Regions from separate parts of the Limosilactobacillus avium genome, predicted to be linked through region 3. Evidence: predicted binding sites of a transcription regulator. Region 3 holds the regulator's gene; each other region holds the start of a gene.
The links. The regulator Rex, encoded in region 3, represses fermentation and respiration genes when NADH is low (regulators of the CRP and FNR family bind a similar motif). The targets are predictions, from matches to a motif close to TTGTGAANTANTTCACAA.

Region 1 (10,882 bases), on a different contig from region 3:
GCTACACCAGCTAACACATCCCCAGACTTAGGTTCGTTAGCCTTCGCTAAAACTTCTTTTACTGATTTGAAATCATACTGTTTATCAAACAGCTTAACGCTTAAAATCATTTCATTGCCTCCTCTTAATAACTAACCAAATACCAAAGTCTTCACAATAACAGGTAGTACTTCGCCACCTGCCACTGGTTCACCTAAGTCAATATAGTCGCCATTTTCGACTTTCACACTATCAATACAAATAAATGGATAACCCTTAGGCAATTTCGAGTAAATATTGTGTCCCAAGGCTTTTGCCATGTCCTCAGTGACAATTACAATAAGTGGTTTGCTCTCATCCATTAGTTCTTTTGCACCAGCAATTATTGCATCAGCATAGTCAATAATGTCTGCATACTTAGGATTTCTTAAACCATTTACTGCTAGGGCAACATTGTTCAACTCATTATTGGTTTTGTACCACTTTATACGCCGCTCAATGCTGTCCCTCAATGAATCCTTCCCGGCATTCTCTTCGTGTTTTGAAACTTTAAGAATTGGTAGGTTTCTAATTGGTAAAAGGCTTTTGGAATATTCAATAGTGCTACCAGTAACGTCAGTTGTATGCGAACCAGCTCCGACAACGGTTGCCCGAATTGTTTCTGCTGATGGATAAATCTTCTTCTCTTTGAAAATCGGAGAGTTCTTCAATGCTCCACCTAAAAGGACACCAATATCATCATATTCAAATGGATTATCGTGTTTCTTATAGATACAGTCTGCAACCCCACCAGAGAACGTGACACCGTCTATTTGGTCAGTATTCTTTAACGCATGATTTGTTATAAACAAATCAAAGTACTTACTCTTGGAGCCAAGACCTATAGTATTATTAATGATCAAACATAGTTCATTAACTAACGGTGCTAGGTCTTTCTCGCTTGTTACTTGCCCAACTTTTATGTTAAGTCCTTTGTCATCAATAATTTTTTGTGCCTTTTTTGAGATATAAGTTACTTTCCTATTTGGATCAAGCTTTACAATTCTTCCCCCGACATCAAAACATGCCGTATCGATAACATCGTCATCATCAAAGAGGCCTAAATTACTAGTTCCTCCACCAACATCGATATTAACGACATTTTTCAAATATTTTTTTGCCAGTCTATTAGTACCAGCACCTTTACCGGCAATAACACTTTCCAAATCAGGACCAGCTGTTGCAACTACAAAGTCACCAGCATAGTCACTTAAAGCTTGGGTAACGGCACTTGAATTCTTCTTTCGTGCCGTTTCACCAGTTATGATAACGGCACCCATTTGAATTTCATTTTTATTAATGCCGGCCTTCTTATATTCCGCAGCAACAAATTGTTTAATTTTTTCAGCATCTATTTCATCTTGAGATACCAGAGGAGTAAAAATTATTTTGCTGCGATAAATTATTTCCTTTTTGGAAATATTAATTCGCGGAACTGAGAAAGCGGACGCAAAGTTCTTAACAGTTAGTCGCGCAAGCACTAGCTGTGTAGTAGAAGTTCCTAGATCGATCCCTACACTTAAAATATGTGTATCATCCATAGGCGTTACCTTCTTACTCTACAGCTAAAAGCTCTTGTTCATAATGTTAAGCATATCTTCAGCTTTAGCCTCAATTGGGTTGGATACTGTATCAGCATCTTGAACGGCTGCCTTAGCAATACCCTCCTTTTCGCTATCAAATGTATCCTTGCTAATGCCATACTCACTAAAGGATGCAGGCATCTTTAAGTCTTTCCGTAATTTAATAATGGCCTTAATCAGATTTCTTACTGCAATATTAGGATTTACAGCAGTAATTCCGACAAGACGTGCTAAGTTAGCATACTTCTTAGCAGCCCGGTTAGGTTTTGCCATAATTCCTTTATTGAGTTCAGCGTTGTATGAAATTACTTCAGGCATAATAATAGTGTTCAATCTTCCATGTGGAATATGGAATTTTGCACCTGCTGCATGGGCAATACTATGATTAATACCAAGACCGGCAAGGTTAAATGCTAAACCAGCAATACATGAAGCATCATGCATCTTTTGACGTGCGTCCATGTCATCGCCATTCGCACTAACCCGTCTGATATTATTGAATACAATTTGAAATGCCTTTTCAGCAAAAGCATCTGAAAATGCATTAGCACCCTTTGATACATAGCTTTCTAAGCAGTGCGTTAATACATCCATCCCCGTATCAACAGTAATAGACTGTGGTGCGGTCTTAACTAAGTTAGCATCCAGCAATGCGATTGATGGTAAAACATCATCTGTAACTAGAGGATATTTAACTCCTTTATCAGCATCAGTAATAACCGCAAAGTTCGTTACTTCTGAACCAGTTCCACTAGTCGTTGGGATTGCAATTAGTTTAATTTCTTTCCCATCGTGGGTCTTTTGCCAGAAAAACTTCATTCCCTTTGTAGCATCGATAGCAGAACCACCACCGACTGCAATTAATAAGTCGGCACCAAAATCATTAATTTGTTCGATTCCCTTAACGATTTGATCAATTGGTGGATCAGGCTGAATATCAGAGAATACTTTCACATCATTATTTACATTAACCTTATCCTCAATCTGCTTAATTGCACCAGACTTAACCATGAAAGGATCAGTTACCAAAAAGACCTTGTGTCCCTTTATGCTTTTTAAGCCATCAAGTGCATTGGACCCTGTCCAGATTTGAGGCTTAAATTGAATCTTCTTCAAAATCTCATACCTCCTCAACAATCGTTACTTTTCCGGATTCTAGCCATCACCACACCACCTTAATAATGTAATAACAAAGACGTATTAGTCATTTTTGCCTTGTACGCCTATTATGCTAACGCTTTCAATTTTTTGAAAAAAGTATTATTTTTCACAATTTGTTGAGTAAACAATTTACATTTGTTCAAGATATTACAATCTTTTTTTTCGAGCTTATGTTAAAATTTAAATGCTTTGACGTTATTAGTTTTTTTGCTGGACTAATTGCGTCTTTTTTTATGGAGGTAGATCTTTTATGAAACTCTATACTGGTATTGGTGATAAGGGTATGACCAAGTTAATTGGTGGTGCCTACGTAAGCAAAGATTCTGACAGAGTAAAGGCATACGGTACTACCGATGAGTTAAATTCATATGTTGGTGTCGCTATTGCACGGCTAAGCAACAATGATAAATTCAGTGACTTGGTAAAAAGCTTAATTCATATTCAAAGCTGCATATTTGATTTAGGAACTGATATTGCCAACCCAGAAACTAACAGCAATAATCTTAGATTTAACAAGGACAACATTAAATGGATTGAAAAAGAAATCGATCGTTATCAAAACGAGCCGCCGGCAATAAAACGATTCTTATTGCCTGGTGGTTCTGAAACAAGTGCAATTCTACAAGTATGTAGGACTGTTACTCGCCGAGCTGAACGTTGTCTGGTTACTCTTTCTTGGAATAGCGACGTTCCGAACGACATAGAAGTATTTATAAATCGACTTTCTGATTATTTCTATGCAATTGCAAGGGTGGTTAATTACCGTCTTGGGATTAAGGAAAACTTCTATGAAAACGGAAATGAGGTATTCCACTAAAAATCGACTGTTTTGGAGTAATCAATATTTAACTAAGCAAATTCATATTAGTAAGTAGGAAGCTGTTATGGATGATAAAATTTTCAAACTGATTAGTAACATATCAACTTTGGTAACATTTGATATTTCATTTATAAAGGTTAACCACACATTCATAGGTGACGACTCAAATTTTACTTATTTCCAGCAAAATCTTTCTCATAATTCAGAACAATTGAACAAATTACTAATCTTTCCTTTTACAATCAATGATCATCTAAAGGGCCATTTTATTGTAAAAGCTAAGAACCTTTTTGCTAAGGAACAGGTTGATTTAATTAAGTCCTTTTTACGAGCAAGTTCCAGTGCAGTCACTAGCGAGGGGCAACATGTAAGTGTTTTATATCCACTTGCTGATCAAGAACTAAGGGACTTTTTATTCATACTAAGAAACACTAAATTTTCAAAAGGAGAGGGGTCTACCCCCCCCCAGAAATTTATACAGCTGCCTACTAAATCAATTATTAACATTGAAAATGCCCTATCATATATTAACCAAAACTTATCAAAATCACTAAGTCTAGACAACGTTTCAAAGGCAGTATATATATCGCCAGCTTACTTAAGTCGACTGTTTAAAAATGTCTTGAATATCAACTTTATCGACTACGTCAATATTTCAAAAATGAACGTCGCTCAAGAAAAACTAATCATGACACAAATTCCAATTATTGATTTGTCGAATGATTTGGGTTTTACTCAAGCAAGCTATTTTACTAAGACTTTTAAAAAGTGGACTGGCCTAACCCCATCTAGCTATAGGATTAAAAATAAGAATATCAAGCAAGTATATACAATTCCACGAACCGCTAGTTGGATGAACAATGAAAGTATTTTTACTATTTCAAAAGAATATTTTCATCAACAGCATCTTCCTATTAAAACCAGGAAAATCGAATCTGAAGACTACATTTCTTCAATTAATGGGCTTGAAGAAAACTTAAATCAAGAAAATGGCTGGATATACACAGTTGATTGTTTCCGTCCTTCCGTTTCTTCTAACCAATTAAGTGTTAAAAATAAGTCCGTTATTCAATGGTTATACGTAAGTAACAATTAATTGACACCATTACTGCGAATAATTTGCACACCATTTAACAAAAAATCGATTTATTACTATTTGATGAGTCGTATTTTACAAAATAAATTTGCATAATTCCCATGACTTTTTATTTAAATTCATAAATTATATAAATCTTTCACAAAGAATAGAGGTAAAACAAATGACTGAAATGAATATTAACCCAGATTTAGTAAAAGAAATCGTCGGACAAGTACTTTCTGAATCACAGTTTGGTTCAACTAATAGCAATAAAAAGATCTTTGCGTTCAGTATTCGAAAGGATGAGGAACCCTACGTTAAGGAATGGGCTAGTCAACACCCTGACGTTCAGGTTGAATACACCAGTGAACTGCTAACACCTGAAACGGCTAAGAAGGCGAAGGGGGCTGACGGGGTTGTTGTTTACCAACAATTAGACTACACTGCTGATACTCTCCAAGCCTTAGCTAACGAAGGTATTACCAAGATGTCTCTTCGAAATGTCGGTGTTGATAACATTGACATGGCCAAGGCTAAGGAACTTGGTTTTGAAATTACCAACGTTCCTGTTTACTCACCAAACGCCATTGCCGAACATGCGGCAATTCAAACTGCCCGGATTCTTCGGCAAACTAAGGTAATGGACGAAAAGGTTGCTAATGGTGACCTTCGTTGGGCCCCAACAATTGGTCGGGAAGTTCGTGATCAAACCGTTGGTGTTATCGGAACTGGGCACATCGGCCGGGTCTACATGCAAATTATGGAAGGCTTCGGTGCTAAGGTCATTGCCTATGACCCATTCGAAAATCCTGAATTGAAGAAGCAAGGCTACTACGTTGACAGTCTTAATGACCTCTATGCTCAAGCAGACGTTATCTCACTCCACGTTCCAGCTACTAAGGAAAACTTCCACATGATTAACCAGGACACCATTGCCAAGATGAAGGACAACGTGGTACTTGTTAACTGCTCACGTGGGGCCTTAGTCGATACGGATGCCGTTATTGCTGGCCTTGACAGTGGTAAGATCTTTGGATTTGTTATGGATACTTATGAAGACGAAGTTGGCATCTTTAACGCTGATTGGCGGGGCAAGCAATTCCCTGACGACCGGCTTGAAGACTTGATCCACCGTTCCAACGTCTTAGTAACTCCACACACTGCCTTCTACACTACCCATGCCGTCCGCAACATGGTTATTAAGGCCTTTGATAACAACTGTGAGTTAATTAATGGTAAACCAGCTGACACACCGGTTAAGGTTGGTTAATAATTCTTAAGATAAAAACAAAAGGGGAATAAGATAGAATTAGTAAGCTAGTTCGTTTTCAAACCCCCGCAAGTATAAAGAGGGCTCTAGTGTTCGGAAAAAACCGAACGCTAGAGCCCTCTTTGTGTACTGTGCTGCAGCATTTTCAAACATGTAGAGGAATTTCCCCTTTTACTATCCATGACTACTTTTCATTCACTATATTTACAAAATTACCTAATGCTTTCGTTGTATGATCATAATGATCAAAGATCTGCTGGACATTGCCCACCGTAACGAACATATTCATTACATTCATACCGGTATAGTGGAGTAACTGCTGAGTACGAGTGTTCGCGTTGGTACCGCCCCGAACTCCTGATGAGTTCGTAATCGTAATCACTAAGGATGAGTTAGTAGTAAACATAAGGTTACGACGATGGAACAGATAGAACATCAATTGCATTCTTCAAATCACCAGAAATTGAAAAGTTATATTCCTGAGTGACAAAGAACAACGTATCTATCTTATTCACAACTTCCCGAAAGACTTACTGTTTCTTTTCAAGATCTAGATTGTATAGCGGCAAGATGTCATAGTTTATTTAGAAGAAATCTGCTTTTGAGATTGCCCTATTAAGTAGTTAGCCAATTTCTGACTATACGAATATTTACTCAAACTCCCTACTAATGGACCGATATTAGCATTATCACGTCCCTTTTATTTTTGTTGGACAGTTTTTACTAAATCATGAGCAAATTGATCAAGTTTCTCAATATCTTCTTCATATGGTTCCAAATCAATTTTTACTTTTTCTGCCCCACTGGTAGCACCGGCTTGTTTAAAGGCATCATCAAAATGATCAACAGTAGTATTATAGTATTCACCGTAAAATTTATCACCAGAGCCAGCAACACCATAGATTTTCCCACTCAAATCGGTTTCCTGAAGATCCTCGTAGAAATCTACCCCTTCTTCTGGCAACGCTCCTTCATCATAGGTATATGCACAGACAACCAGAATATCGGCATCTTTAAAATCGTTAACATCTGTCTGGGAAATTTCCATTTCCTTTACCTGAACACCTTGCTTGCGTAAACTATCGCAAACGATATCTGCAATTTCTTCGTTATTTCCTGTCATAGTTGCATAAACAATATTAGCTGTTAACATTAGTTCCACCTCTCACAATTTTCTGTAACCGCTTTTATTCTACTACAAAATTTGAGCTATTTTATAATGCCAAATTAATTTATTGATAAAATAACCACTTTGATTAGCCCTTAAATTATTACCATTTTTCAATCCTTCCCTGGTTTTACAGCCCCTCCTCCTAACCTCTTCGGTATATTCCATATTAATAATTTAATAGTTAAACCGTTAAGAATATCTATATAGCGGTGATGAAAGCGCTTTACTGAATAGTGTAAAATGATATACAATGGATTTATAGTAGTTGTTAATGTCGCTCATTTAGAAACGAGGTAAGATCTATGGCACAGAAAATTTTTGCCTTCAGTATTCGGAAGGATGAAGAACCGTACGTCAAAGAATGGGCAAACGAACACCCGGATATTGACGTGGACTACACCGATAAGCTACTGACCCCGGAGACTGCCGCACTCGCCAAGGGCGCTGACGGGGTCGTTGTTTACCAGCAACTTGACTACACCCCGGATACCCTGCAGGCCCTTGCCGATGAAGGAATCACCAAGATGTCCTTGCGGAACGTCGGGGTCGACAACATCGACATGGCCAAGGCCAAGGAACTCAGCTTTGAAATCACCAACGTGCCCGTCTACTCGCCAAACGCCATTGCTGAGCACGCCGCCATTCAGACGGCCCGGATCCTCCGCCAGACCAAGGTAATGGACGAAAAGATTGCCAAGGGTGACCTACGATGGGCCCCAACCATCGGTCACGAAGTCCGCGACCAGGTCATTGGGGTAGTCGGTACCGGGCACATCGGCCGGGTCTACATGCAGATCATGGAAGGCTACGGGGCCAAGGTCATCGCCTACGACCCATTCGAAAACCCTGAGCTGAAGGCTAAGGGCTACTACGTTGACAACCTAGACGACCTCTACCGGCAGGCAACCGTCATTTCCCTCCATGTTCCCGCAACGAAGGAAAACTACCACATGATCAACGCCGACTCCATCGCCAAGATGAGAGACGGCGTCACCCTGGTCAACTGCTCGCGGGGTGCCCTCGTTGATACCGATGCCGTCATCAAGGCCCTCGACAGTGGCAAGATCTTCGGCTTCGTTATGGACACCTACGAAAACGAAGTCGGCATCTTCAACGCCGATTGGGAGGGTAAGGACTTCCCTGACGCCCGCCTGAACGACCTCATCCACCGGCCAAACGTCCTGGTAACGCCACACACCGCCTTCTACACCACCCATGCGGTTCGTAACATGGTAATCAAGGCCTTTGACAACAACCTCGAGCTGGTTAAGGGCGAGAAGGCTGACACCCCCGTTAAGGTCGGCTAGTCGCACTAGCAGAAAGAAAATTGCATTTAAAATTAAAAAAGGGAGACCGAATCTTTCCAGTCTCCCTTTTTGTACGCTCAATACTTAGGCGTTACTTATCTTCTTTTTTATCTTCTTCCTTCTTGTCTTCATCAACCTTTGGCGTGTATTGGTCGCTGTCGCCTTTTACAGCGTCCTTAGCGTCAACGATGACTAACTTACCATCTTGCATTTCGGCAACCAGGTGCTTGACGTCAAGGTGGTCAAGGTAGTAATCCGTTACCTTATCACGGATTTCCCGTTCGATAACCCGGCGCAGTGGACGAGCACCCATTGCCTTGTCGTAACCTTCGTCAATCAGGTACTTCTTAGCAGTTGGGGTAACCTTAACGTCCATGTCCTTCTTAGCCAAAGTCTTGTTAACGTCAGCCAGCATCAGGTCAACGATCTTTTGGAGGTTGTCCTTAGTCAGGCTGTGGAATTCAACAATGGCGTTGAACCGGTTCAAGAATTCAGGACGGAAGTAGTTAGTCAACTTCTTGATCAAGTCTTCTTCGTCCTCGTCATTGCCCAGCTTTACCGGTGCGTCGTTGGAGTAGCCGGCGTTAGAAGTTGCAATGATGATTGTGTTCTTGAAGTCGATGGTGTTCCCTTGGCCATCAGTCAGCCGACCATCGTCCAATACTTGAAGAAGGAGGGTAATCACTTGTGGGTTAGCCTTTTCAATTTCATCAAGCAGGATGATGGAGTACGGGTGCCGACGAACCTTTTCCGTCAAGGTGTTGGAGTTGTCATCGTAGCCCACGTAACCGGCAGTTGTCCCAATCAGCTTAGAAACGGCTGTCCTGTCAGAGTATTCAGACATGTCCAAACGGATGATGTCGTTCTTGGAACCGAACATGTCGAGGGCCAATTGCTTAGCCAATTCAGTCTTTCCGACACCAGTTGGTCCAACGAAGAGGAAGCTGCCAATTGGTTGGTCCCCTTCATCGAAGCCGGCCCGGTTCCGCCGGATGGCCCGAGCAACTGCTCCCACGGCTTCGTCTTGGCCGATAACCTTGCCTTCAAGCCGCTTGTCCATGTCCTTCAGACGTTCAACATCGCTGGCCCCAATCTTGGATACCGGGATACCAGTCATTTGTTCAACGGCATTAGCAACGTCTTCTGGAGTTGCCGTAACCTTCTCGTCTTCGGAGTTTTGACCCAATTGCTTCTTCAGGTCACTAATCTTGTCCTTAGCAGCCTGGGCAGCCTTGTAGTCTTCCTTAGCAGCGGCGTCCTTTTGCTTCTTTTCTTGGGCCTTGATTTCCTTTTCAATCTGCTTTGCATCGTGGGCTGGGTGTTTTGCAGCCAGGTGAGCAGCAGTCATATCGATCAGGTCAATGGCCTTGTCAGGAAGGGAACGTTGCGGCATGTACTGGACGGAGTAGTCCACTGCTGCTTGGAGAACGTCGTCTGGCAACTTAACGTTGTGGTGACGTTCGTACAGGTCCCGAATACCCTTCAGGATGGCAACCGTGTCGGCCTTGCTTGGGGCGTTAACCGTTACTGGGTTGAACCGCCGTGCCAAAGCAGCGTCCTTCATGATTGTGTTCCGGTATTCATCCTGGGTCGTTGCACCGATCACGGTGATTTCACCCCGCGACAATGCTGGCTTGATGATGTCGGCCATCCCCTTGGACCCACTGTCGGAGCCCGTTGAACCAGCACCGATGATTTGGTGGATTTCATCGAAGAAGAGGATTACGTTGCCGGCCTTCTTAACTTCGTCGATCAGCTTCTGCATGTTCTCTTCGAAGCTGCCCCGGTACTGAGTCCCCGCTTCCAGGCCGGAAATATCAATACTGATGATTTCCTTGTCCTTAATAGCGGCAGGAACGTTACCGTCAACGATTGCTTGGGCCAGGCCTTCAACAACGGCCGTCTTACCAACACCAGCGTCCCCGACAAGAACCGGGTTGTTCTTTGTCCGCCGGCTTAAAATTTCGGCCGTTTCTTGGATTTCCTTGTTCCGGCCGATTACCGGGTCGAGTTCACCCTGCCGTGCTTCTTCGGTTAAGTTCCGACCGAGCTTGTGCAGGATGCTCTCCTTGCCTTCGTTTGGTTGTTGACCTGGGCGCCCACCTTGTTGTGGAGCGGCACCGCCAGGCAACTTACCTGTCTGCCGGTATTGAGCAAATTCTTCAGGCGTTACTTCACGACCGTTGATCATGTAACGCCGGTTTTCAGAGTTGTAACCGTTCATCCCACCCATCAATTGGTTGAAGATGTCGTTCATATCACTGTCAAATGGATTCATTGGATTTTGTGCCATATCGCAGTACCCCCTTGTACTTTTTCTCTTAATTAGTTGTAGTCAGTTTCATTAATTGTCAGTCAAAAAACTAGCGGCTTTCTGACTACAGCGACTCATCATCATCGTGGTATAGATAATGATTCTCTAAATCACGCAGTACTTCCCACATCGCTTTATGTTCGGCTTGCGCTAGTGCATC
Region 2 (10,882 bases), on a different contig from region 3:
TTGGTGTACTAAAGTCGAATGGGGTTCCGGCATTGGCAACCTTTTCGCCCGTTGGAATCTTGCCATCATCAACGGCCAAGTGGTTCTTGGAGTTGACGTAGAGCTTTAAGTTGTCAATCGTCTTTACAGCGGCGTTTGACAGGTTCCAGTAGGTGTGGTTGGTTGGGTTGAAGAGGGTGTCGGCATCGGTGGTGGCACTGAACTTCAGGCTCAGGTTATCGTTGTTGTCAAGCGTGTAGGTAGCGACAACGTGCATCTTACCAGGGAAGGTATCCATTTCTGGTGTTAAAGTCAGGCTGAGGGTTAGGGAAACAGCATCGTCCGTTACCTTGGTACCGTCAACATGCCAAACGTGGTTGTAGAAACCGTTCTTACCACCGTGGAGGGTGTTCTTCCCTTCGTTTTGTTCAACGTGGTATTCCTTGCCGTCGATCTTAAATTCACCGTCGCCAATCCGGCCAGCAACCCGACCGATCAGACGGTTGGTGCAGAAACCATTCCCGGTGAATTCATCTAAGTTTTCGGAAGTCAAAACCATATCGGCCTTACCGCCATCCTTGGTTGGGACCTTGAAAGATTGCAGTAAACCGGCAAAATCCAGGATGCCAGCTTGAACGCCGTTGTCATTAGTCAATACGTACTTAGTTACAGCTTGGCCATTAAATTTACCAAATGGCACTTTAACGATATCCATAAATTAAATTCCTCCTTGAAAGTAAGCGCTTTATGTATACATAATATTCTACCACAGTTTGCAAAGTGATGAACAAATGAAGGAAAGATTGTCTGTTTAATGGCGAAGGGGATAAAATAGTCGTAAAGGGGATGGCAACATGCGGCAGGATTGGTGGCCACGTTTTAAGAAGAGCTTTCAACGCAATTTCATCGACTTCCTGATGATCTTTGCGGCCGAAGACGAGTTCATTCACAAACATAAGCGTAGGAGCAGTATGATTGCGGAACAGAAACGCTACGGTAAGAATGAAAAGGATAAATAAATGAGTAAAACAACTCCTTGCATTTTTAAACGCAAGGAGTTGTTTTACTCATTAGGCTTTTTCAGCCGCCTTCTTGAAGGCGGTATAATCGGCGGTCACCTGGTCAACATAGCGCAGTGACCAGTCGGCGAGGCCCTTGTCCAAGGCCTTCTGGTGCTTGAGGTAGCCCCGGATCATTGGTGAAGTTGGGCTCTCAGTATGGGCCATTGCCAAAAGGAGGGCACATACCTGGCAGTATAGTTGGAAACTATCGAAGTCAAGCTTGTTGACCTTGACGGATTCCTTCATGTCACGGAACTGCCGAACGTAGTAACTCCGTCCGCCGAAGCGTGTGCTGGCCAGGAAGGGGTCGGAACTTGACTGGAGGACCCGCTGGGCGGTCACAATACGGCGTCCGGCCTGGATCCCGTTTTGAATGGCCTGTTGGACCTGGAGGTTGAGCAGGTTGTAACGCAGGGGTAGGGCCTCCTTGACCTGGAGAACGAGGTGACTACCGTCAATCCCCGTCAGGAGAATCAAGTAACACCGGGTCCCAAAACTGCCGACACCAACGCTGTAACGGATGATGTCCGAAATGTGGAAGTTGGCGAGGAGTACGCGGACGTCCTCCCGAGCGTTTTGCCGGTAGAAGTTGTAGCCGGCGACAACCTGCTGGTAGAGGATGGGGCCCAGGTGCTTAGCACGGGGCGGGTTATCCTTAAAGACCAGGTTACCCTGGTCATCCTCCGTTCCCATCTTTTGGATGATTTTTTCAGAGTTGCTGTGCTGGCTCTTCTTCATGATCTTTTGCAGGCGGTAATTCATCTGGTCATTGCCGTCCCCTAACGAATCGATTGTCTGGATCATATCATTGATTTCAAAGGAAAAGTAGAAGACGTCAGACAGGGTCATCCGGTTGGCACGCTTGATGGCGTGACGGTAGGTCTTGGTGGTCAGTTGGAGCAGACTGTACAAGTCCTCCTTGGCAAAGCCATTTTCCTCACCCGCCAGCTCGGCGCTGACCAGCAGCCGCTTTAGGTCACTTTCCCAGTTACCAATCCGGGCTTCGTCAAAGTCGTTGAGGCCAAATAACAGTTGCCGTTCGGGAGAGGCGTAGAAGCCAAAGTTGTTGACGTGCGCGTCCCCACTGATGACGATGGGGATATTGCTTTGGGCCTGCTTCTTGAGGTCCTGTTCCATCAGTTCGGCTGTTCCCCGGAAAAATGAGAAGCGATTGGCCAGCATCCGTTCGTGGCGCAGGGGGAGAAGTTCGGGAATCATCTTGGACTCGGTCAGCCCGATGGCGGCGACGGGGTCACGGTCGACCGGCGTGAAGGTTGCCAGTTGCGAGCTCGGGACTGCTGCCTGCTGTTTCTTCCCCGCTTCCACCAGCTCCTGCTTACTTTTGGGGATCTGTAGTCGTTTCAAGTCAAAAATATCAAGCTGTGAATTGATCATGATGAGCTTCCTTTCCAGTTACAGTTAATAAACCTATTTTAGTATTTTCTTTAAGTTTAGGGAACAATGTTTGTCATCAAAAGGCCAATCTGTCAAAATGAAAGTGAACATAATTAAGGAGGGGTTTAAGTGATTATCGCAGTTGATAGTTCCTTTGCTCAACACCTGCATGTTAACCCGCATGAAGTTGCTGAACAGGATTTAAATGATGCCCAGGCCTGGTCGGTACACCTCATTGGTGACTTCATGGTTGTAATGAATAACCAGCTTGCCGTGCCGGTAATTGTCCGCCACCCGCAGCGTTTTAACGACTCCCGGTCTTTTATCGCCGGCTTCAAGCGCGAATTTTTGCGCCTGATGGAGGCCGCCAGCCTGCCCCATGCCAAAATTCGCTTGATCCGTGATGACCAGTTAGCCACGGTCCAATTTACATATTTGATGACACCGGCTATTGAGCGCCAGCTAAAAAAGTGTGAGGAGATGCTTACGGGAACGGGGGCCCTGATTGACTGGGATGAACAACCTAACAATACGGAGATTGCCCTCCAACTGGCAGATAAGCTCCAGGTAATGGACCCGCAGCTAGAGGACACGGTCCCCGTCATGGACATGCTTGAGAAGTATTCCCTTGATGAATTCCACCTGCCGGCCCACCCAGCCTTTAATGAACAGAACCGTCGCTACCTTTATCACGATGAATCACTGGTCGACATTACCAGCGCTGTTGCCGTGAGTCAGCTCTTTTTGACGGACTACCAGAAGTACCTGGCAAAGCGGCAAAGAAATGACCAGGTTATTGACCGCGACAAGGACATTGCGACGGAATACTGCTCTTATTGTGAAGCCCGCGGCCTTTCACCGCTGGATGACCTGACTTTGCCGTACTACTACCTCCTCCACTATGAGGAGATCACGGAGGAAAACATCTCCGATGCGGAAGCTAAGGCAATTGTGGCGGCCCTCAGTGACTTTGGGCACTTTATGCACGACCAGCACTTCTTTGCCGATGAGGACTTCGATAACTTTATCCAGGCGGCCGGTCAGGGCCTGGAGGATCGCCACTCGCCCCAGTACCTGTTCCGCCTCCAGCAGCTTTTGCATAACATGCAAGAGGAACTGACCCGGCAGCGGCAGAGCCTAGGGCGTTCCCGGTCCATGGCCAAAAAGCGGCTAAGGGTCCGGGCGGTCCTGAAAGGTTACCGCCCAACCATGTGGCGGGAATTTGAGGTCGGTGGGGACACCCGGCTTGATAAACTCTGCTTCCAAGTGCTTGCCAGCTTTGGGGCCACCGGCGACCACCTCTTTGAACTTCACATTGGGGAAAAAGTTTACCAACTACCGTTCAACCGGGGCAAGCAGTCGGGAGAGGCTTTGACGACCCACTGGCTAGGCGAATTTAACCCCGGGGATGAATTTGTCCTGGAATATGATTTTGGTGACTCGTGGACGTTTACCATCACAGTTGAAAAGGAAACCACCCTCCGTCGCCTGCAGAATAACCGTCACGCCTACCTGCTGGATGGGTACGGCAGTGGCATTATTGAAGATATTGGTGGAACAAGCGGCCTAATGCAGGCGGCTGAAGATGACCCGACAATCAACCACGAGATTGACCTTAAGGTAAAGCAGAGTCAGTGGGGCGAGCAGATTGCCCGCCTCCAGCACCGTTATGAATAAGGTGATGTTATTCACAAATTCCGGCTTAGCGTTACAATAAGAATAAAAATCAGGAAAGTGAGGACTTAAGATGTCAGGAGAAAGTGAAAACATTCCAGAAACAATGCGTGCCTGGGCAGTTACCACCCCGGGACCAATTGACGGGGAAAAGGCGCCCATTAAGCTGGTCGAAAAACCGGTTCCCCACCCGCAACGGGGCGAAGTGCTTGTTAAGGTTTTGACCTGTGGGGTCTGTCACACCGACCTCCACGTAACGGAGGGGGACCTGCCAGTCCACCGTGAACACGTCACCCCGGGCCACGAAATTGTCGGTAAAGTGGTTGCCCAGGGTCCCGAGACACGGCGCTTTGAACTGGGCGAACGGATTGGGATTCCGTGGTTCCGTCACGCCTGTGGGGTATGTAAGTTCTGTCGATCCGGTCACGAAAACCTCTGTCCCCACTCGATTTACACGGGCTGGGACCACGATGGTGGCTATGCTGAATACGTTACCGTCCCTGAAGGATTTGCCTACCGGATTCCCGAACGCTTTGACGATTTGACGGCGGCCCCTCTCCTGTGTGCCGGCATTATCGGTTACCGGGCATTTGAGCGGGCAAATATCCCCGCCGGTGGTCGCCTCGGCCTGTACGGCTTTGGTGGGTCTGCCCACATCACCGCCCAAATTGCCTTAGCCCAGGGGATTGAGGTGCACGTCTTCACCCGGGGGAAAGATGCCCAGAAGTTTGCCCTCCAGCTGGGATGTGCTTCTGCCCAGGGCGCCTATGACCCATCGCCAGTACCGCTGGACTCGTCCATTATGTTTGCCCCGGTTGGTGACATGGTCCTCCCCGCTCTGAAGAGCCTGACCCCAGGGGGGACCCTGGCCTTGGCCGGAATTCACATGTCGGATATTCCAACCATGAACTACCAGGATGACATTTTCCACGAAAAGGTCCTGACCAGCGTTGAGAGTAACACCCGTCGTGATGGCGAAGAGTTCTTGACTCTCGCGGACCGGCTCAAGATTGAACCGGCCGTAACCGAATACCCGTTTGAAAAGGCGGACATGGCCCTGCGCCACGTCAAAGGTGGTAATATTAAGGGTGCGTGTGTCCTGCGGATCAGTAAGGACTAACTGAAGTAAAAAGAAATGAGGAAATGCTATGAACTATCCACAGTTAAACTTGGACCAAGAAACTGGTCCTAAGGCAACCATCAAGACTAACCAGGGGGAAATCAAAATCCAACTCTTCCCAAAGCAAGCTCCTAAGACGGTTGAAAACTTTACTAAGCTGGCCGAAAAGGGCTACTACGACGGGGTCATCTTCCACCGGGTTATTCCTGACTTCATGATCCAGGGTGGGGACCCGACTGGGACTGGCCGTGGTGGCGAAAGCATTTACGGCCAGGCGTTCGAGGATGAATTCTCAACAGCACTCTTTAACTTTAACGGGGCCTTGTCGATGGCCAACGCTGGTCCTAACACCAATGGCAGTCAGTTCTTTATCGTTTCGGCCACCCGGGTCCCAGCCAACATGCTGGACGAAATGAAGACGGTCGGTTATCCCCAAGAGGTGATTGACTATTACAAGAAAAACGGGGGGACGCCGTGGCTTGACCACCGTCACACTGTCTTTGGCCAGGTAATCGCCGGGATGGATGTTGTTCAAAAAATCAGCAAGGTTGCCCGCGACCAGATGGACAAACCAAAAGACGACGTGGTAATGGAAAAGGTTACGATTGAAAAGTAATATAAAATGTAAGTAGAATAAAAAAGCCGCTGGCGCTCAGTCTTGAACGTCAGCGGCTTCTTGAATATTTACTTACCCTGCTTTACCAGCAGTTGCCAGAGCTTCTCTTCGTTACTTGATAAGAGCGCGGTTTCCCGCCGGGCCAGCGATAAGCGAAAGTGGGGCTGGTCATTATCGGTAATGTCTAAGGTGGTCACCTGGTCGGCCGGTGAAATTGCCAGGCTGGTCAAAAAGGAAATACCGAGGTTTTCCGCCACCATTGCCTTAATGACGTGGATGTCGGGGGTCCGGAACAGGACGTGGGGACGGAAGTGGGCGCCGTGGCACATCTGCTTGAAGGCCTGCTCATGGAAGAATTCACTACCAGGGATAATGAACTGTTCGTCTTTAAGCTCGCGGAAGGTTACCGCTGCCTTGTTTGCTAGGGGATGGTCCTTACTGATAATCACCTTGAAGGGGTAGTGGGCAAACTCCTCCGTTTTGAGGCGGGGCTGGTCAAGTGACTCGAGTGAACCGAGGAGGGCAATGTCGAGTTGGCCATGTTCAAGCATCTTTAACAGCTCCCGTGAACCGTGCTCGAAGGTGTCGAGGAGGGGCATCAGGTTGGCTCGCATCAGCATGGGCGTCAGCGGTGGGAAGTAATAGTTACCAATGATTGGCGGCAAACCAAAGCGAATCCGGGTGGACTTGGTCCGGTCAATTTCCTGGCGGGCAATGGTGAGCTCGTTCAGGATGACGTTGACATGGTTGGCAAACTGCTGGCCCGCCGGGGTAACGTGGAGTTCCTTGTGGGCATGGTCCCGGATAAAGAAGGTTGTCGCAAAGTCACTTTCCAGGCGCTTGATCGACATCGTGATTGTTGGCTGGCTGACTTTAAAATCGGCCGCCACTTTTGAAAAGTTTTTCTCCTGAATTAATTTTTGATAATATTCTAAATCTTTGATCTTCATAATTTGTTCCCTCTGTATCAGTAAAAATAGCCGGGTATATTAATTATATTTATAGCATAGCATAAATTTGACTATAATTTTACGGGCCGACTATGATGGGGACAATCATAAAGCAAAGGAAAGTGACTAAGTGATGCGCAAGGGAATGCAAATTTTAAACGATCCATTTAAGAACAAGGGAACGGCCTTTACGATGGCGGAACGAAAGGAACTCGGCCTATTGGGCTTGCTCCCTAACCACGTCCGGACGATTGAAGAGCAGGCGGCAGAAACCTACGCCCTGTACGAATCAAAGGATAGTGGGATCGAAAAGCGCCACCTCTTAATGGAGATCTTTAACACCAACCGGACCCTCTTCTTCTACCTGATGAAGGAGCACATCACGGAATTCATGCCGGTGGTTTACGACCCGGTAATTGCCGAATCAATCGAACAGTATGACGAACGCTACCTCCGGCCCCAGGACGCTGCCTACCTGGACATCAACCACCCCGAAGACATTAAGGAGGAATTAGCGGATGCTGCTGACGGCCGGTATATCCGCCTGATTGTGGTTACCGACGCGGAAGGAATCCTTGGTATTGGTGACTGGGGGGTTAACGGTGTTGATATTTCAGTTGGTAAGCTGATGGTTTATACCGCAGCTGCTGGAATCAACCCGGCTCAGGTCCTGCCAGTTTCCATTGATGTCGGGACCGACAACGAGAAGTTACTTAATGACCCTAACTACTTAGGTAACCGGGAGAAGCGGGTCCGGGGTGACCAGTACTTTGCCTTCATTGACCGTTTCGTTACTGAAGTTGAGAGTCTCTTCCCCAAGAGCCTACTCCACTTCGAAGACTTCGGTCGGGGAAGCGCCGCTAGGATTCTTGATAAGTACCAGGATAAGATTCTGACCTTCAACGATGATATTCAGGGAACCGGGATTATCTCCCTGGCCGGGGTCCTCGGTGCGATGAACATTTCCAAGGAAAAGATCACCGACCAGACCTTTCTGACCTTTGGTGCCGGAACAGCCGGAATGGGGATTGCTAAGATGCTCTTTGAAGAGTTAGTCCGGCAAGGCCTCTCCCCAGAAGAAGCCAAGAAACGTTTCTACCTGGTTGACAAGCAGGGACTACTCTTCGACGATACGGAAGGGCTGACGCCAAAGCAGAAGCCGTTTACTCGTCAGCGGTCTGAATTTGATAATCCGGATGAGTTAACCAACCTGCTCGCTGTGGTTAAGTCCGTCCACCCAACGGTAATGATCGGGACCTCGACCCAGCCGGGGGCATTTAACGAAGAAGTTGTTAAAGAAATGGCCAGCCACACAAAACGGCCAGTGATCTTCCCGCTCTCCAACCCAACTAAGCTGGCTGAGGCCAAGGCCGCAGACCTGTTGAAGTGGACAGATGGTCGGGCACTGGTAGCAACCGGGATCCCAGCCGGGACAATCGACTACAACGGCGTTTCCTATGATATTGGTCAGGCCAATAACGCGTTGATCTATCCTGGTGTTGGCTTTGGGGCCCTTGCTGCCCAGGCTAAGGTATTGAACAACGACATGATTGCGGCAGCAGCCCACGCCCTGAGTGGCATTGTTGACCCTGACCAGCCGGGTGCCGCGGTTCTGCCGCCAGTTAATAAGCTGACAGAATTTTCAAAAAAGGTCGCCATCACGGTTGCCCAGTCGGCAATTGACCAGGGCCTGGCTGGTGAAGATATTACCGATGCCAAAAAAGCCGTTGAGGAAATGACCTGGGAAGCCAAATACTAGAAAAATAAATTAATTTGGTTGCTGAGAGAAGTTTATTAGCGGATAACGACTTATCAGACTTTATACATCAAAAATGTATAATTGGTTTGTGATATTAACCGGGAAATGATAATCGCTTGTGATTTATTTTCAAAATTGCAAGCGATTTTTTATTTTAAAAGCGCTTGTGAAATAAATTCTTGCACCGGCTGAAAAGGCTATCATTCCGCCAACCTTCGCCCGAGCCATAAGTGAAATTTATAGAATCTTAAAGATTTGACTATCATATTTATAATGCGTTACGATAATGGCGTAATGATGTGTAACATTTCACAAGTTGTTATTGCATGATAATACATTGGAGGTATTTATTATGTCAGATTACCGAACAGAAGAAGACACTCTCGGTCCAGTAAAAATCCCTGCAGACGCATTATGGGGACCACAAACTGAACGGAGTCGTAACAATTTCCCTACTGGTCAGTACATGCCATTAGCAATTATCCGTGCACTACTGAACATTAAGAAGGCTGCTGCTCAAGCAAACATGGAAACCAAGGCCATCTCTGATGAGAAGGGTAACTTGATTGTTAAGGCAATTGATGAATTGCTCGCATTAAGTGATGAAGATTTGCGGAAGGACTTCCCATTGAAGGTTTACCAAACCGGTTCTGGTACGCAAACCAACATGAACACCAATGAAGTTGTTGCCCACAAGGCCCACCAACTTAACCCGGACATTGAAATTTTGCCTAATGACGACGTCAACAAGGGGCAAAGTTCTAATGATACTTTCCCGACAGCCATGAACGTGGTTGCCCTGGAAGCCCTTGAAAAGCTGAAGCCGGCTGTTCAACACTTGATTGACGAATTAAAGGTTAAGCAGGACAAGTACTGGAAGACTGTTAAGGTCGGCCGGACCCACCTGCAAGATGCTGTTCCGTTGACGTTTGGTCAAGAAGTTTCCGGCTACGTTGCTGCTCTGGAACACGACTTAGACTACATCAAGACCTTGGAACCAACCTTAAACGAACTGGCTATTGGTGGGACCGCCGTTGGTACTGGTCTGAACGCTGCTGAAGGTATGCCAGAAAAGATTGCCGAAAAGCTTTCTGCCGTTTACGGTCTGAACCTGACTGCCAAGAGCAACAAGTTCTATGGCCTGGCAAACCACTCTGGCTTAGACGTTGTTCACGGTGCTTTGAAGACCCTGGCCGCTGATATGTTCAAGATTGCCCAAGACATTCGTTTCTTGGCTTCTGGTCCCCGGGCTGGTTACGACGAATTAAACATTCCGGCTAACGAACCGGGTTCCTCGATTATGCCTGGTAAGGTTAACCCAACCCAAGCAGAAGCTGTTACGATGGCTGCACTGCGGGTCTTCGGTAACGATACCGTTGTTACCATGGCCTCCTCACAAGGGAACTTCGAAATGAACGTTTACAAACCAGTCATGATTGACGCCTTCCTTGAATCAGCTGACCTGCTGGCCGGCACGATTACTGGCTTCACTGACCGTTGTGTCAAGGGCCTGACCGTTAACGAGAAGCGGATGGCTGAACTGGTTGACAACTCACTGATGACCGTCACTGCTCTGTCACCACACATTGGTTACCACGACAGTGCCAAGATTGCCCAAGCCGCTGATAAGGCCGGCAGTACCCTGAAGGAAGCAGCATTGAAGTCTGGCAAGGTTACTGAAGAACAGTACGACGAATGGATGGACATGCTCAAGATGACTAACGCGGACCGTAAGGACTAGTCATTGAGAAAGGAAGATCTTAATAATGGCAGAAAATTTTCAACCATTATCAGTTAGCAAGTTAAACGACAGCTATGATGTTGTCATCATCGGTTCCGGTGGGACCGGATTAGCGGCCGCAATTCAGGCTAACGAATTGGGGATGAAGGTTGCCGTATTAGAAAAGGAAGAAGAACTTGGTGGTAACACTAACCGGGCCTCTTCCGGAATGAACGCGGCGGAAACCAACGTCCAACTGAAGCACGGGGTAATTGATAATGTTGCCGACTTCTACCACGAAACCTACAAGGATGGTGGTCGGTTGAACGACAAGGACATGCTCGGTTACTTTGTTTACCACACCGCCCCTGCCGTTGACTGGTTAGCTGACCACGATATCAAACTGGATGACATCACCGTCACCGGGGGGATGTCGAAGAAGCGGACCCACCGTCCCGCAAGTATGGCCCCAATTGGTGGTTTCTTGGTAAAGAGCCTCCTCGGTGTAGTTGCAAAGGAAAACATCCCGGTATTCAACAACACCAAGGTTACGAAGCTCCTCCAAGCTGCTGATGGCCGGATCAACGGGGTTGAAGTTAAGTCAGGTG
Region 3 (10,882 bases):
ATCAGTTTCTGCGTCTTGGAATACAAAGAAGTCATGACCTAACATGTCCATTTGCAGGACAGCTTCTTCAGGATCCATTGGTTTCAGTGAAACCTGCTTTGTCCGCACAATCTTTAATTCATCGCCATTGGCTGCTTCATCGTCAGATGGCACAAATTCAAGGTTCTTAAATCCTTTTTCACGGGACTTGCGGTTAACCTTGGTCTTGTACTTACGAATTTGACGTTCCAACTTATCAGTAACCAGGTCAACACTTCCATACATGTCGTTAGAAGTTTCTTCAGCCCGTAAAGTTAAGTATGGTAATGGGATAGTAACCTCAACCTTGTAAGTACGGTTAGGATAAACCTTCAAGTTCACGTGGGCGGTAGCTTCAACACTATCCTCAAAGAATTTTTGAAGCTTGGTAATCCGCTTTACAACATAGTCACGGATTGCATCAGTAACTTCGACATTTTCACCACGAATATTGAACTTTAACATTGTACTTCTCTCCTTTCAGTCCAAGCAATCGCTTGATCTGATATCAGAAGGACCACTCTTCTCATATCCTACTTTTATTATAGTGTACTTGTGATTAATTAACAAATTTATTCACAAATCCTTTAAAAGAATTTAACGCGCTAAAGAAATACTTATAACCTCCCGGGCACCGGCCTTGTGAATTAACGCGGCGGCATGGTAGAGGGTCCGCCCCGTCGTGTAAACATCATCGACAAGGAGAACCGTTTGACCGACCAACTGGTAGTTACTTGCTAGGCGAAACGGCTGCTTAGTTGCTAACCGCTCCTGGCGAGTTTTCTTTGACTGCGCTTGCTTGCTTTTCTGGCGGGTATGCAAGCATTCAGTGATCTTTACCCCCGTTAGTAAGCCACCCACCTGGTTAAAGCCACGCGTTTTCATCGTAGTCGGCGTCACCGGGATTGGCACTACCCGGTCGGCTTTAGCGGCCTGAATTGCCTGCACAAACTCATCATGGAAAACGTGGCGCATCATGTAGTCCCCATTGAATTTGTACTGTTGCATAAACGCCTTCATTGCGTCGTTATAGCGATAAAGTGCTCGGTGACGGAGGTGCCAACCATACTTTTCTTGCCAAGCCCGGCACTCTGCGCAGAGTATGGGTACCTCCTGGGGCCGACTACAACCGGGGCACCGCCCGGTCCCAATTTTGGCAAAGCCCTGCTGACACTGCGGGCAAATAACCGGAAAGCTGATTTTGTCCGGCCAGAGGAGGTCCTTGATTGTTAAGCGGTAAGTCAGCGCTTTTTTACAGATGAGACACTTCACTTTGGCAATCCCGCCCCTTCCTGTTCATCGAGTTAATTTGCCTGACGGCCTGCTGTACGTTCTTACGGTGGGCACTAACCCAGAAGCCAACGTGACCCGTGGGGCGTTTAGCGGAGCGGCCGGCCCGGCCCGCAATTTGTACCAGTGCTGCGGTAGAAAAGATTTCATCATCCGCCCCCAGAACCAGGACATCAATCTCCGGAAAGGTGACCCCCCGTTCCAGGATGGACGTCGTAATTAAGAAGGTGTACTGGTGATCCCGCATCCCCTGAACCTTGCTCAAGCGATGAGGATCGCTTGCGTGAACGGTCGTAAACTTTAACCCCGCAAGTGACCGCCGGCAGGCCGCCGCAACAGAGGCTAAGTCATCAACGTGGGGGACAAACAGGAGGAAGCGATGTTTATTAGCCACCGCTAACCGCATTCGGCGCAACAGACTTGCCGGCAATGTTCCCCTTTTGATCTGGTGCCGCCACCGGGGAGCTAAGTAGCGGTGAATGGTGGGCAGTAAGGCCCCGTGATAACGCAAAGGTAAGTAAGTAACCGCTAGTTGCTGGCGGCGAACCTGCTTAATCATCCCCGTGCTCGGGGTTGCCGTCAAATACAAAATTCCCCCATTTTTCTTAACTGCCTGCCGACTGGCAAAAAACAAGGCCGGGCTAGCAGCAAAGGGAAAAGCATCCACCTCGTCGATAATCAGGTTGTCGAATGCGTGGTAGAAGCGTAACAACTGGTGGGTCGTGCAAATCGTCAGCTGGGCATAGTGGTACGGCAACTCCTGATGGGCGTGCAGAATCGCCATGTCCGTATTAACAAAGGCCACCTGGAGGCGCGGATAAAGTTCCAAACAAACGTCTACCCGGGGTGAGGCAATCGCAATTCGTTCCCGTCGTGCCAGACAGGCCGCCAGTCCTTTGAACATCATTTCGGTTTTACCGGCCCCCGTCACTGCCCACAATAGCTGTCGCTGGTGGTCCTTCATCCGTGACGCCACCTGCTTCGCTGCCCTTTCCTGAAGTGGCGATAACTGGCCGTGCCAGCTTAAGACGGGCTTCTTAACCGTAAATTGATTTGGTTCAGGAACATGATAAAATTTATCTAGTGTTGACACCCGTCCTAAATTAATGCAGTGGGGACAATAATACTCGCCATTAGGCAGTGCCGCCAACCGTTTGGACGTTTCGGTATTGCACCGGTAGCAGCGAATGGTCTGGGCATGAACCGCGATTGTCGGTAAGACCTTAATTGCCGGATCAGCCTGCTGTTGCTGGTCAACCCAGTTCACCAAGACCCGGCGGCCGTAATAATTACTCTTATCCATTTAACCCCCTCCACTTATTAATTACGTTAACAAAATAATCATGCACGAAAGAAGAGCAAGCAAATTATGAATGAACCATTTTTGACCATTGCCAAAGACACCGCTTTTGAGCTGGTAATTAAAAAGTCCCGCTTCATCTGCTCACTGAAGCGGGTTAATAGTGAACCTGCTGCTCAAGAGTTTATTAAGGAAATCCAAGCGCAAAATAAAAAGGCGAACCATAACTGTTTCGCCTATATGATTGGTGATAATGACCAGGTCCAGCGGGAGAGTGACAACGGCGAACCCAGTGGCACAGCCGGGGTCCCCATCCTTGAATCCCTCCAGCTAGCCAAGTTACACAACGTTGTTGCCGTCGTTACCCGTTACTTTGGCGGAATCAAGTTAGGGGCTGGTGGCCTAATCCGGGCATACAGCAACGTCACGACAAAGGCTATCCACCAGGCGGGCCTCGTCCAGCGTATCCAGCAGGCAACGTTGAACATTACCGTTTCTTACCGCCAGCATGACCTCCTGCTTTATTATCTAAAAGAAAAGCAGCTTGAGATTGCTAACGAACAGTACGGGGCTAACGTTGTCACAAGCGTATTCGTCGATACGGATCAAGTAAAGGCCACTATTCAGGACCTAACGAACCGGTTTAACGACCAATTAGAAATCAGTGAGGGTGAGAAACGTTTCAACGAGCTCCCTTTTGAACCACAAAAATAAATTAAATCATAACCACCCGTCAAACGGGTGGTTTGCACATCGGCTATAAGCCGAAAAGAAAAGCCAGCGTCTCAAGGCGCTGGCTTTCGCTTTGCTCAAGCCAAAATGCTCTGACTACTTCGCTGCTACTTTAAGTAGCGTTTGTATTCCTTCACTTACCCTTAAAAGGGTCCGAATATTCAGCACTGGTTATTTTATCAACTACCATGTCATGCTTTTCTTGATCTCGAATATACTTTCTTATTGTGGCTTCATTCATGCCTACTGTGCTCACATAATATCCTTCTGCCCAGAAATGTCGATTCCCAAATTTATATTTTAAGTTTGCGTGGCGGTCAAACATCATCAAGGCACTTTTCCCTTTTAAATATCCCATAAACTGCGAAACACTTAGCTTGGGCGGAATACTCACTAATATGTGTACGTGATCTGGCATCATGTGACCTTCAATGATTTGCACTCCTTTATACTTGCACAGGAGTTTTATATAATCTCTAAGATCTCTGCGATATTGATTGTAAATTATTTTCCGTCTATACTTTGGAATGAATACGATATGGTACTTACATAACCATTTCGTATGGGCTAAGCTATTTAACTTATTAGCCATATTTATAAAACCTCTTTTCCCTTATTTGATTTTGGCTTGAACACCTACATCTTAAGGCAAAAGAGGCTTTTTTATATAATCTTTATTGCCCACCCGCATAGCAGGTGGTTTTTTGTTTCGCACACTCGCTTTGCTCGCGTACTCAACTAGGTCTAAAGACGTTAATCCAAAAAAGGATTGGCGAAATCTTCGCCAATCCTTTTCAAGCCAATACAACTTCTAAAATATCAAGAACAATGATGAAGGCAAGTAAACTACCCAACCCCCACAGCAGGTGGCGGGTATGGGGGTTACCTGCCTTAATTTTTTGCCAGTTAAAGCCCACGTATGCAGCCAGAATCAGCACACTGCCAATGATTCCGTACAGTCCGGAATGAAAGCCCCGGTTATCAATCGAATAGCTGGCGGTGAACACTAGTCCCAGCGCAAATGCAAGCCCAAATAACGTCTCTTTTATCTTCATGCTTGACCACCAACTATTCATGCAAGTGGTAGTTGTAACTAGCAACAATAATATTTTCCCGTGAATTCAGCACTGCCCGCAGACGAACACTGGTCTGGTTGTGCAGTGCCAGTTGCCATGGGTGCTTAGGGATAAACTGGGGAACCAGAACCGTGGTTGAATAGTTCCGGGCCTCCGCCCGCTTGGCAATGACATCAACAAACCGCAGTGTTGGTTTGGCAATCGACCGGTATGAGGAGTGGATATCCACGAAACGAACGTCGGGATATTCTGCCTTAAACTCATTGGCGGTCTTATGCTCCTTCCCCGGGTTCTCATCAAACGAGACGTGCATGGCAATAACATAGTCACCAATTGACCGGGCGTAGTTGATTGCCCCCCGGGTCACCCGGGTAACGTTACCGACCAGGACAATAACCGTGGCCCCATCATAATCGTGGAGCTGGACCTTCGTCTTTTCGGCCACCCGGAGTTGGGCGGCAACCTTAATGTAGTGCGAATGAATCCGGTGGAACATGTACAACAGCAATGGCATGATGATCAGGTAGGGCCATACGTTATTGAAGTGTTGCCAGAACAGGAAAGTCACCAGGCAGAAGGAAATTACGGCACCGACAAAGTTAATAAAGGCCTTTGCGGGCCAAATTCCTTGCCGGGTCCGGAACCAGTGAATAATCATCCCTGATTGCGACAGTGTGAATGGTACAAAGACCCCGACGGCATACAGGGGAATCAGGTTGTTCGTTTGCCCATGGAAAATCACAATTAGGATAATGGCCCCAATTGCCAGGGAAATAATCCCGTTAGAATAGCCGAGCCGATCCCCCCGGTCCATGAATGCATGGGGCATATACTTATCCTTGGCCATGTTGAAGGCCAGAATTGGGAAGGCAGAAAAACCAGTGTTAGCGGCAACTGCAAGGATCATCGCTGTTGACAGTTGCAGCAGGTAGAAGCCAAGACCATGACCCCCAAAGATTGTCAGGGCAATCTGCGAAAGGACGGTTGTCCGACCATTTGGGACGATCCCAATGAAGAAGCTGAAGAAGATAATAGCAGTGAAGAAGGTGGCCAGGATGGCACTCATAATTGCCAGGGTCGTTGCCGCGTTCTTCTCCTTCGGCTTATTAAAGTTTGGCACGGCATTACTTACCGCTTCCACCCCGGTCAGTGAGGATGAACCAGCCGAGAACGCCCGAATAAACAGGACGTATGACATTCCGGCAACCGGAGTTCCATAGTCTGCCGGTGCCTGGTAATGGATATGGCCAGTCATGATGTTATAAATACCGACTGCAATCATGATGAGGATCATGATTACGAAGAAGTAGACGGGCACCGTCAGGAAATTAGCACTTTCACTCATCCCCCGCAGGTTCATAAACATGATTAGCAAGACAATGATAATTGCGATGGGAATTGAGAACCGGTATAAGGCGGGGACGGCCGAGGTAATCGCCTCAACCCCAGAAGTCGTTGAAACCGCAACGGTCAACATGTAGTCAACCAGTAGTGATCCCCCGGCAAACACCCCCCCGTTGCTTCCCCAGTTTTCAGTGGCAACCACGTAGGCTCCACCACCACTTGGGTATGCATGGATAATTTGTTGGTATGACAAAGTAATGGCCAACAGTAAGACCAGCACGATTGCTGCAATGGGGATTGAGTACCACAGTGCCGCCGCCGATAGCGTGACCAAGACCGTTGTAATCTGTTCAGGACCATATGCAACTGACGAAATAGCATCTGACGAAAGCATTGCCAAAGCCTTAAACTTCGTAAGGTGCGTCTGACCCTCATCAAGGGTCTTTAACGGTTTCCCAATTAATACACGTTTAAGATAACGCCACATAGCTATCCTCCCTACACATATATTTTTACTTCAATATTATTAATCCTTATGACTGAACAATGTTACAACTAATTATCCTACTTTGCAATTATCATTGCGACGATTATTTTTCTTTTTTTCGAAAAATTTCCCGGGAAATAAAAAAGGGGACCGGCAAAACAGTCCCCTTTTTTGATAGTTAAGTTTGTACTTACATCATAGCTGGACCTGGTTGTGCAGGTGCTTGTGGCTTGTCGTTTGCTTCTGGCTTGTCAGCAACGACGGCTTCCGTGGTCAGCAGGAGTGCGGATACAGAAGCGGCGTTTTGCAAGGCAGAACGAGTAACCATTGTTGGGTCAACGATTCCGGCCTTAACCATATCTTCGAACTTGCCATCAGCAGCGTTGTAACCAATACCGTCGTCTTGGTCCTTCAGTTCGTTTACAATAACAGAACCTTCAACCCCGGCATTTTCAGCGATTTGACGAACAGGTGCTTCCAAAGCAGAAGTTACGATCTTAACACCAGTTAATTCGTCACCAGTTGCGTCGATCTTTTCCAGAGCAGGAATGACGTTTACTAAGGCCGTACCACCACCAGGAACGAATCCTTCTTCAACGGCAGCCCGGGTAGCGTTCAGGGCGTCTTCAACACGGTACTTCTTTTCCTTCAATTCAGTTTCAGTTGCGGCACCAACCTTAACAACGGCAACACCACCGGAAAGCTTTGCCAAACGTTCTTGAAGCTTGTCCTTGTCAAAGTCAGAAGTAGTCTTGGCAATGGCTTGCTTGATTTGGTCAACCCGTTCAGCAATGGCTTCCTTAGCGCCGGCACCATCAACAATAGTAGTGGCGTCCTTAGTAACCGTAACTTTGTTAGCTTGACCTAATTGATCAATCGTAACATCCTTCAGGTTCATGCCCAGGTCATCGGAAATGACAGTACCACCGGTCAATACGGCGATATCTTGTAATTGAGCCTTCCGCCGGTCACCAAAGCCAGGAGCCTTAACAGCACATACGTTGAAGGTTCCACGAATCTTGTTCAGAACAAGGGTTGGCAGAGCTTCACCGGTAATGTCATCGGCAATAATCAACAGTGCCCGACCTTGTTGAACAACACTTTGCAGTAATGGCAAGATGTCTTGAATGTTGCTGATCTTCTTTTCAGTGATCAGGATGTATGGGTTGTCCAAGTCGGCTTCCATCTTGTCGTTGTCGGTTACCATGTATTGAGACATGTAACCACGATCGAAGCTCATCCCTTCAACAACGTTAACACTCGTGTCAACACCACGGGAGTCTTCAATAGTGATAACACCATCGTGACCAACCTTTTCCATAGCATCGGCAATCAGCTTACCAACTTCAGGGTTAGCAGCTGAAATGGAAGCAATTTGTTCGATATCACTCTTGGTCTTAACGTCGTGTGACATCTTCTTCAATGCTTCAACAGCAACTGCCGTAGCCTTTTCAATTCCCCGACGAATGCCAACTGGGTTAGCACCAGAAGTAACGTTCTTCATTCCGGCGTTAACGATTGCTTGGGTCAAAACAGTAGCAGTGGTGGTCCCATCACCAGCAATGTCATTAGTCTTGGAAGCAACTTCGGCAACCAACTTAGCACCCATGTTTTCAAATGGGTCTTCTAATTCGATGTCCTTGGCAATCGTAACACCATCGTTAGTAATGTTTGGGTTACCGTACTTTTGACCTAAAACAACGTTCCGACCCTTTGGACCCATGGTGGTCTTAACAGTGTCAGCTAACTTATCAACACCGGCAAGCATTGCGCTCCGTGCGTCTTCAGCAAATTTAATATCTTTTGCCATTAATTGTCACCTCAAAAAATAGAATAGATTTTATTTAAGCGATTATATTATGATTCAACAACTAGTCGAGAACTGCGACTAAGTCCTTTTCGTGAACAACCAGGTACTTTTCACCGTCGTATTCAACTTCATTGCCGGCATACTTGTCAAACAATACCCGGTCGCCTTCCTTAACAGCTGGAGCAAGCTTTTGTCCATTGTCGAGGGTCCGACCTTCGCCAACAGCAATAACCTTACCAGTAGTTGGCTTTTCCTTTACGTTGGAAGCAAGGACAATTCCGCCAACTGTCTTTTCTTCTTCAGTTTCAGCTTTAAGAACAACGCGATCTCCTAATGGTTTTAACACGTTAATCCCTCCATCTTGTTAATTTAGTATTTGCTTTTAGCACTCTAACTTGTTAAGTGCTAACCACAATTTCTACTATACCATCTTTCTTTCAAAAAGCAATAATAAAGTTTGACTAATTTTGACTTTTAACTTTGTCCCCAAAATAAAAAGAGCCCTGGCACCCAGCAAATACTGGCTACTAGCGCTCTTCTAAGTTAGGAAGGACAAACAAGGGTCCGTCGGCTTCCTAGTCGTTGTCATTAGAGTAGTTCTTAATAAAGTAGATTAAGGTTTGGAGTTCGTTTGTCAGATCAATGTTTTGAACTTGGACACCCTTCGGCACGGACAGGCGAACAGGTGAGAAGTTCAGGATTCCCTTTACCCCAGCATCAACCAGCTGGTCGGTAACGTCCTGGGCCTTGTCCCCTGGTACGGTCAGAATAACAATATCAATCTGCTGTTCCTGGAGCTGCTTTTTAATGTCGCTAGCCGGGTATACCGGGATTCCACTCTTGATCTTATTTGCCAGTTCCGGCTTGTTGTCGAAAGCCGCACTGATCCGCAGGTTAGTGTCTTGGTGGAAGTTGAAGTTCAGTAAGGCACTTCCTAAGCTGCCGACCCCAACCAGGGCAACACTGACCAGGGAGTCCTGGTGCAAGATTCCCTTAAAGAACTTCAAAAGGCTGGCAACGTCATAACCGTAGCCCCGCTTTCCGAGTTCCCCAAAGTAAGAGAAGTCCCGCCGAATGGTTGCAGAATCAACTTGAACGGCCTCTGATAATTCAGTCGAAGAAACCCGTTCCTTCTTTGCGTTTAGTAGTATCGTCAAATAACGATAGTAAATTGGTAAGCGCCGTGCTGTTGCGCGTGGTATTTTTTTGGTAGCCATCTTTGTCCCCCTGTTTCTTTACTCCAACCATTATTATTCTCCCGGCCAATCGCCGGATTCTTAGGATTTTTGACTGGTTGGGTGCACTTGTGAAATTCATTTCCTAATTATTCTAGCAATTTTCATCAATTTTGTGAAGCGTTATACAAAACAATTTTACCTTTTTAACTAAATTGAAATGAAATCTGCTAAAATAAACACTGTTATCATATGATTTAGCGAGGTTTCAAAATGATTCTTTTGCAAGCAAATGATGTTATGCGTCGTTTCGGCGCAGACGTATTATTTCATAATATTAACCTGCAAGTCCAGGACCACGGGCGGACTGCCTTAGTGGGTCGCAATGGTGCAGGAAAAACGACCCTCTTAAAAATGATTGCCGGAGTTACCACTCCCGACGAGGGGACCATCAGTAAAGTCAAAAACTTAAGCATCGGCTACTTGGCCCAGGACCAGGGACTTGATAGTCAAAACTCAATTTGGGCAGAACTGGATACCGTCTTTGCCCCCCTCCACGAGCAGGAAAAGGAGATTCGTCAGTTGGAGGAACAACTGGCAAACCTTGATACCACCAGTTCCCAATACCAACAAGTCATGACTACCTATGACCGCCTGCAAACTAACTACAAGAAGGAGGGCGGCTTTGAATATGAGTCCCGGATGCGGGGAATCCTGACGGGCTTTGGTTTCGGCGAGCAGTATTACGATACGCCCGTCAATGCCCTCTCCGGTGGTCAGAAGACCAAGTTAGCACTGGCCAAGATCCTCCTTCAGGCCCCTGACCTGCTGATCCTTGACGAACCGACCAACCACCTGGACATGAACGTCTTGGCCTGGTTGGAAGACTACCTGAAGAGTTACCAAGGGGCCCTACTGGTCGTCTCTCACGACCGTTATTTCTTGGACCACGTAGTTAAGGACGTCTACGACCTGGATAACCGGACACTGGTTCATTACACCGGTAACTATACCCAGTTTGCCCACCACAAGCAGGAACGATTGAAGGCAGAATGGAAGCACTACGACCAGCAGCAGAAGAAAATTGCCAAGCTGGAAGACTTTGTCAACCGCAACATCGTCCGTGCTTCCACCACCAAGCAGGCCCAGGCCCGCCGAAAGCAACTTGAGAAGATGGACCGGCTTGAGCGGCCAAGCACTGATGATAAGTCCATCCACTTCCACTTTCACAGCGACAAGGCCAGTGGTAACGAAGTGCTAGATGTTGACCACCTGAAAGTCGGCTATGAAAACCAAGTCCTGGCCGGTCCCCTTTCCTTCGCGGTGCGGAAGCCCCAGCGGATTGGGATCATTGGCCCCAACGGGATTGGGAAGTCAACCCTCTTGAAGACCATCCTGCACCGCATTCCCGCCATCAGCGGGACCATTAAATTGGGTGCTAACCTTGACATCGGTTACTACGACCAGGAACAGCAGCAACTGCACGCCGATAAGACGGTTCTCAATGAGGTGTGGGACGATCATCCAGAGGTTCCCGAAAAGGATATCCGGTCCCTACTGGGCAGCTTCCTCTTTGTGGGGGACGATGTCTACAAAGTTGTCCACGACCTCTCCGGGGGTGAAAAGGCCCGGCTGGAATTGACCAAACTT

Region 1: QOS01_RS07520 (1-propanol dehydrogenase PduQ) is a predicted target of Rex. The motif match lies at 2,898-2,915, and genes of this name have one in related genera.
Region 2: QOS01_RS03390 (class II fumarate hydratase) is a predicted target of Rex. The motif match lies at 8,852-8,869, and genes of this name have one in related genera.

Annotation. Positions count from the first base shown of each region.
Region 1 covers NZ_CANCWN010000022.1:12,334-23,215, forward strand. Annotated here, with positions in the region: gene QOS01_RS07510 (ethanolamine ammonia-lyase subunit EutB) at 1-110, opposite strand, end outside; gene eutA (ethanolamine ammonia-lyase reactivating factor EutA) at 132-1,559, opposite strand; gene QOS01_RS07520 (1-propanol dehydrogenase PduQ) at 1,584-2,717, opposite strand; gene QOS01_RS07525 (cob(I)yrinic acid a,c-diamide adenosyltransferase) at 3,013-3,579, shown strand; gene QOS01_RS07530 (helix-turn-helix domain-containing protein) at 3,647-4,678, shown strand; gene QOS01_RS07535 (D-2-hydroxyacid dehydrogenase) at 4,842-5,930, shown strand; gene QOS01_RS10820 (NADPH-dependent FMN reductase) at 6,341-6,445, opposite strand; gene QOS01_RS07540 (flavodoxin) at 6,631-7,083, opposite strand; gene QOS01_RS07545 (D-2-hydroxyacid dehydrogenase) at 7,404-8,408, shown strand; gene QOS01_RS07550 (ATP-dependent Clp protease ATP-binding subunit) at 8,500-10,701, opposite strand; gene QOS01_RS07555 (transcriptional regulator) at 10,787-10,882, opposite strand, start outside.
Region 2 covers NZ_CANCWN010000006.1:24,944-35,825, forward strand. Annotated here, with positions in the region: gene QOS01_RS03350 (aldose epimerase family protein) at 1-694, opposite strand, end outside; gene QOS01_RS03355 (hypothetical protein) at 834-998, shown strand; gene QOS01_RS03360 (DUF2252 domain-containing protein) at 1,050-2,435, opposite strand; gene QOS01_RS03365 (plasmid pRiA4b ORF-3 family protein) at 2,565-4,112, shown strand; gene QOS01_RS03370 (zinc-dependent alcohol dehydrogenase family protein) at 4,183-5,229, shown strand; gene QOS01_RS03375 (peptidylprolyl isomerase) at 5,258-5,845, shown strand; gene QOS01_RS03380 (LysR substrate-binding domain-containing protein) at 5,914-6,795, opposite strand; gene QOS01_RS03385 (malolactic enzyme) at 6,926-8,554, shown strand; gene QOS01_RS03390 (class II fumarate hydratase) at 8,907-10,295, shown strand; gene QOS01_RS03395 (flavocytochrome c) at 10,321-10,882, shown strand, end outside.
Region 3 covers NZ_CANCWN010000002.1:26,946-37,827, reverse strand. Annotated here, with positions in the region: gene hpf (ribosome hibernation-promoting factor, HPF/YfiA family) at 1-483, opposite strand, end outside; gene QOS01_RS01090 (ComF family protein) at 616-1,290, opposite strand; gene QOS01_RS01085 (DEAD/DEAH box helicase) at 1,271-2,611, opposite strand; gene QOS01_RS01080 (YigZ family protein) at 2,678-3,322, shown strand; gene tnpA (IS200/IS605 family transposase) at 3,474-3,932, opposite strand; gene QOS01_RS01070 (hypothetical protein) at 4,135-4,395, opposite strand; gene QOS01_RS01065 (APC family permease) at 4,409-6,247, opposite strand; gene groL (chaperonin GroEL) at 6,438-8,057, opposite strand; gene groES (co-chaperone GroES) at 8,119-8,403, opposite strand; gene QOS01_RS01050 (redox-sensing transcriptional repressor Rex) at 8,633-9,274, opposite strand; gene abc-f (ribosomal protection-like ABC-F family protein) at 9,506-10,882, shown strand, end outside.